DNA from 2 places in the Clostridium sp. HMP27 genome. Region 1 is predicted to be linked to the other one. Evidence: a T-box and tRNA genes for the amino acid it is inferred to sense, from the RefSeq annotation. Region 1 holds a T-box; the other holds one or more tRNA genes.
What was found. A T-box is a leader RNA that pairs with one kind of tRNA and senses whether it is charged. The one in region 1 lies ahead of leuS (leucine--tRNA ligase), so its partner is inferred to be a tRNA-Leu.
Positions count from the first base shown of each region.

Region 2: it has a tRNA-Leu gene. The T-box ahead of leuS (leucine--tRNA ligase) is inferred to sense a tRNA for this amino acid. The anticodon was not compared.

Region 1 is NZ_JMFY01000001.1:134,468-137,776, reverse strand. It holds gene DP68_RS00650 (DnaJ domain-containing protein) at 1-459, shown strand, start outside; gene DP68_RS00645 (hypothetical protein) at 494-1,009, shown strand; tRNA gene DP68_RS00640 (tRNA-Gln) at 1,086-1,161, shown strand; T-box leader at 1,256-1,462, shown strand; gene leuS (leucine--tRNA ligase) at 1,532-3,309, shown strand, end outside.
Region 2 is NZ_JMFY01000017.1:105,517-108,825, reverse strand. It holds gene DP68_RS08245 (YhgE/Pip domain-containing protein) at 1-1,575, opposite strand, end outside; tRNA gene DP68_RS08240 (tRNA-Leu) at 1,706-1,790, opposite strand; gene DP68_RS08235 (lytic transglycosylase domain-containing protein) at 1,862-2,404, opposite strand; gene coaE (dephospho-CoA kinase) at 2,410-3,009, opposite strand; gene polA (DNA polymerase I) at 3,095-3,309, opposite strand, start outside.

The DNA.
Region 1 (3,309 bases):
GAGCTAAATGAAGCTTATGATTATCTTATGAAAAACGGTCAAAGTACTTCATATAATGGCTCTAATAATAATTACAACTCTTCTAATTCTAATAATTACAGCGATTATAATAGTATAAGAATGGATATACAAAATGGAAACTTTAATTCCGCCCAACAAAAGCTAGAAAATATAAATGTAAGAAATGCAGAATGGAATTACCTTATGGGACTTGTATACTTAAGAAAGGGTTGGCATGATTCATCTTATCAATATATTCGCAATGCTTGTAACATGGACCCTTCAAATTCAGAATATAGAGAAGCTCTAAATCGCATCAACAGTATGAATAACTCTTATAGGGAACCTTATTATTCTACTAGAAGAAATGATAATGGTATGGGTGACTTATGCCTTAAACTTTATTGCGCTGATTGCTGCTGCGAATGTTTAGGTGGAGATTTAATTAGTTGTTGTTAATTAAAATATCATAACTAGTTCAAATTAGGAGATGATGACTTTGAAAAGTTCTCATATATCAAAGGGAGGCTTTCTTACAGCCCTAGGTGTCTTATTAATATATCTAAGTACTATAATACCTACAAATAAGATTTTTATATTAGGAATAGCTTCCTCCTTAACTCCTGTAGCCTTAATATCTACAAGTTTGCAAAACACCATAGTTATGTATATTGCTACTTCCATTATAAGTTTTTTGTTATTAGGGCTTAGAGGACAAGTGATTTTATATATTATTTTCTTTGGAACCTATGGAATTATAAAATTTCTTATAGAAAGAATTAGAAATTCAAAGCTAGAATGGCTTTTAAAATATCTATTTTTTAATTTGTGCTTATTTTTGTGTTATCTTTTATACAAATTCTTATTTTTAGGAGAAGTTGATTTAACTAAAATCAAATTGCCTATACCTCTTTTTATTATGGCCTTAGAAATAGCCTTCTATTTTTATGACTATGTGCTAACTTATGCAATACATTATGTTAAGACAAAACTTCTAAAAAACTTATAAAAAACTGTTGACACATTTTAATAATTTGATATAATAATAAATGTCGACAATATGGTCGACAAAAAAATAGATATAATGCCCATTAGCCAAATGGTAAGGCACCTGCCTCTGGAGCAGGCATCCTGTTGGTTCGAGTCCAGCATGGGCAGCCATAAGAACTCTTGTTAATCAAGAGTTCTTCTTTTATAACTTTATAGGTATTGACATTAAAATCTATTTAGTATAAAATTTAATAAAATTTTATATTTAAAGGCTTTGAACAGGAGTAGTAGTAATTTTATTACTTTTAGCGAGCTGTTGTGTGGTGTAAAACAGTAGTAATGAATTATGAACTCGCCTTGGGAGCTTATCTGTAGAAAAACAGATACGGTTATTCCGTTAAAATTTTAAGAGAAAGCTAATCCTTAGCTTTAAATAGAGTGGTACCGCGGAGTTTAAACCTTCGTCTCTTTTATTAAGAGACGAAGGTTTTTTGTTTTATAAATAAATATATAAAATTCAAATTAAAGGGAGCGATAATATATGGCTAACTACAGCACAAAAATTGATGAAAAGTGGCAAAAAAAGTGGGAAGAATCAAAACTATATAAATTCGATAAAAATAATCCTGGAAAAAAGCTTTATGTTCTTGAAATGTTTTCTTATCCATCTGGAAGTAAACTTCATGCGGGACACTGGTTCAATTACGGACCTGTAGATTCATGGGCAAGAGTTAAAAAAATGCAAGGATATAATGTATTTCAACCTATGGGTTTTGACGCCTTTGGTCTTCCTGCAGAAAACTTTGCTATAAAAACAGGAATACATCCTTATGATTCCACAATGAAAAACATTGAAACCATGGAAAAGCAACTAAAAGCTATGGGAGCAATGTTTAACTGGGAAAATGAGGTTATAACTTGTAAAGAAGATTACTACAAATGGAACCAATGGTTATTTTTAAAGTTATATGAAAAGGGTCTTGCTTACAGAAAAAAAGCTCCTGTTAATTGGTGCCCTAGCTGTAATACTGTTCTTGCAAATGAGCAGGTTGTTGATGGCAGCTGCGAAAGATGCAGTACAGAGGTTACAAAAAAGAACTTAACTCAATGGTTCTTAAAAATTACAGATTATGCAGATGAGCTTTTAGAAAAGCTTGATACCCTAGATTGGCCTGAAAAAACAAAATCAATGCAAAAACACTGGATTGGAAGATCTACAGGAGCTGAAGTTAACTTTAAAATAGATAACTCTAATTTAGAGTTTAGTGTATTTACCACAAGAGCAGATACATTGTATGGTGTAACTTATGTGGTGCTTGCCCCTGAAAACGAACTAGTGGATAAGGTTACTACAAATGAATATAAAGAACAGGTAGAAGCATATAAAGATGAAACTAAAAAACAATCTGATATAGAAAGACAATCCATAACTAGAGAAAAAACAGGAGTATTTACTGGTTCTTATGCTATAAATCCTGTAAATGGACGCAAGGTTCCTATTTGGGTTGGAGATTACGTATTAAATACCTATGGTACTGGTGCAGTTATGGCCGTTCCAGCTCATGATGAAAGAGATTTTGCTTTTGCAACTAAATACAATCTTCCAATTGAAAGAGTTGTAGATGGTGGAGATCTTCCTTATACAGACCCAGGAACTATGATAAATAGTGAAGAATTCAATGGAATAAATTCTGAAGAAGCAAGAAGCGCTATTGTTAAAAAGCTTGAAGACAAAAAATTAGGCTCAGAAAAAATAAACTATAGATTAAGAGACTGGCTTGTATCTCGTCAAAGATATTGGGGTACACCTATTCCAATGATACATTGTGATAAGTGCGGAACTGTCCCAGTACCTGAAGATCAGCTGCCAGTAAAGCTGCCATATGACGTTGAATTTGCTCCAGATGGTAAATCTCCTCTTGCTAAATCAGAGGAATTTATAAATACTACTTGCCCAGTATGCGGTGGTCATGCAAAGAGAGAAGCAGATACTTTGGATACATTTGTATGTTCTTCTTGGTATTACTTAAGATATGCAGATAATAAAAATGATAAAGAAGCTTTTAATTCTGAAATGATTAACGAAATACTTCCTGTGGATAAGTATGTAGGAGGCCCTGAACATGCTTGCATGCATCTTTTATATGCTAGATTTATTACAAAGGCGCTTAGAGATATGGGCTATTTAAACTTTGATGAACCATTTACATCCTTAACTCATCAAGGCCTTATACTTGGACCTGATGGACAAAAGATGAGTAAGTCTAAAGGAAACACAATTTCACCTGATGATTATATAACTGAATTTGGTGCAGATGT
Region 2 (3,309 bases), on a different contig from region 1:
CTTATTTTCTTTCATTTCTATAGGATTTGCTAAAAACTCACTTTCAGCCTTTGCATCTCTCTTTAATATATTTATGATCTCATTAATTTTTTCATCATCACTTAATCCTCGTAATTTTTCAGCTCTTTCATGCATATCATTTTGAATTCCAGGAAACTCCTCTTTTATTTCCTTCAATCGATCACTTCCCATACCTACTCCATCACTAGCTAGTTGAAGTAAACTATCAATTAAAGGAATATTATCTTGAAAATTTTCAAGCATGACAATGCCGTTACTAGATATACCTTGAAGATCCTTTAGAGAATCATTAATTGCAGGTTCAGTTTCAGTATCAAAGGTGTTAATAATTTCATCTGTAAAATCCATAATATCATCAGCACCTTGAATTGCTGCGCGTATGCTCTCAGGTAAAACCTCATTTCCTTCGTCCATTGTTGTAATTATAGAGTTAATAACTCTCCTTTGGCCTGACATTTCACTTTTAATAGCTGAAAGATTACTAATAAATTTTCTTATAATTTTACTACCATTTTTTGTTATAGTTGTATCAACACTATTAAGTTTTTTATCTAGTGAATTTAGAAGATTTATTTGTGAATTAATTTTTTTTATTCCATCTGAATATATATCACTTACATTATCTAAAATTCTTCTTAACCCTCCACTATTATTTTGAAAGTTATATGCTGAATTTAAAAGCGTTTTAGCCGTATTTGTTGTGTCTTTTAAAAGAGTTAAATCTGACTTAATAGCTGGAGATATATTATCCATAACATTTATTGATTTTCCTAAAGCTTCATCTCCTGTTTTAGCAATATTAATAGTTTTATTCAATGTATCAGATATATTTTTTGTATTGCCCTGTACCTTTTCCATATACTCTTTAAAAACTAATGATCCTGAATAAGCATCATCTATATGTTTTGCAATTTCAGGCATTCTATTATCTATTTCAATAATACTATCTGCAAGTTTCTTTAGTTGAGGCTTATTATTTTCCAATGTAACTCCAAGTTGGTTACTCATAGATAAAATTGTATCACTAGCTGTTTTAATAAATGTTTTTGTAACTTCTTCTTGTAAACTACTTGCTCCTTTTCCAGTAATTTTAGGAGCTATAGCATTTACTTTTTCATTAACTGTATAAATTAGTTCCGATTTTTTAGGACTTTTTTCAGTTACAATAGAAAGCAAGTTCTTTGAAAAATCCTTTGTAATTGTTATAGTGGCATAATACTTTCCCTTTTTTACACCATTTTCAGCTTCACTTGCATTTACAAATTTCCATCCTATATCCTGATTACTTTTTAATTTACTTATCACTTCATTCCCAACATTAATTTTTACGTTTCTAAATTCAGTACCCTTGTCCAAATTCACCACTGCTACAGAAAGATTTTTTGTATTTGAATATGGATCCCAAGAAGCTTCAATATTAAACCACGCATAAAGAGAAGGTAGTACAGTTATGCCAATTATTATAATTATTGCTACATAATTTGTGATTATATTTTTTATATCTCTTTTGTAAATTTTAAAAATCCCTCTTAAACTGTCTTTCAATTTTTTCATAATTTTGCAACCCTTCTTTGATAAAATTAATATTATAAACTCACCCAACTTATTATACTACTCAGTACAATAAATTAAAATAGTAAATGCAAAAAAACTACCTAACTAGTAGGTAGTTTTAAATCCCATCTGGTGCAGATGGCGGGATTTGAACCCGCACGCCCTGTGGACACTACCCCCTCAAGATAGCGTGTCTGCCGTTCCACCACATCTGCAAATCATTATTACTTATGCATTTTTATTATATCAACATCAATGTTAACAGTCAAGTGGCATAGATTAAATTTTATCTTCCATATAAAAACTTATAAATATTATAACTTACCTTAACCTTTTTCACGTACTTATCCGTTTCTTTAAATGGAATATAACTTAAAGTTTCTCCATCCTTTGAATATCTAGTGTCCTTTAGCCACTTTTGTACATTCCCCTTACCACCATTATACGAAGCTAATGCTAAATCAAAATTATCAAACTGCTTAATAAGATCACTTATATACCAACATCCCATATTTATATTATAATCTGGTATAAAAAGTTTTTCTTCACCATGGCCCTTTATATCCATTTTCATAGAAATCCATTCTCCAGTTTCAGGCATGATTTGCATCAATCCTTTTGCACCCTTTGAAGAAACAGCGCCTGGATTAAAACTGCTTTCTGTCCTTATAATTGCAGCTATTAAGTATGGATCCACTTCATATTTATCTGCATATTTATATATACTTTCAGAGTACTTTAATGGATAAAATTTTCTCACTATAGATGGAACTTTAAACAAATAAAATGCTACAACTATTACTAAGATTATTTTTATGACTTTTTTCAAAAAACTTACACCCCCGATTTTATCACTCTCACAAGTCTTTCAACTTGTTTTTTAGTTTCTTCTATAGTAAAGGTATTATCTATTATAAAATCTACTATCTTTCTTTTTTTGTTTAATGACATTTGTGAGTTAATTCTATCCAAAATTTCTTCATATTTTAATTTATCTCTTTCCTTCACTCTTTCAATTTGAGTCTCTCTATCTACCCAAACTAATATATTAAAATCCATACATTCATTAAGCCCTTGCTCTATAAGAGTTGGTGCATCTACTACACATGCCATTTCTCCCAGCTTTTCATATTGATTCATTTGATCAAATATTTCTTTTTTTATATACGGAATTATAATTTCTTCATACTCTACCCTTTTTAGTGGGTTTTTAAATATAAAGTTCCCAAACTTTCTTCTAATTAGCTCTCCATTTCCATCTATAAATTCCACTCCAAATTTTTCTTTAATAGTTTCAATAATTACGGGATATTCCTTTAAAACCTCTCGTGCTATAATATCTGCATCAACTATAGGTATACCCTTTTCTTTTAATAAGGAAGATATGGTAGTTTTTCCACTACCAATCCCTCCAGTTAATCCAATTCTTAGCATATTGCCATTATACCTTCTTAAGCACTCTGTTTTCAACTGGTAAAAACTATATAATCTGATATTTTTCCCATCTTCATTTAGTTCTCTACTTTGCATCATACCAGCTTTCTCCTTCATGCATATCTACTTCTAACGGTACATTAAGAGGCATTACATTTTCCATGGAATTTTTCACAATTTCTCTTACCTGTTCTAGTTCACTTTTTTCCACATTTAATATAAGTTCATCATGTACCTGTAAAATCAGCTTACTCTTTAATTTACTTTCTTTAAGGCTATTGTATACCTTAACCATAGCCA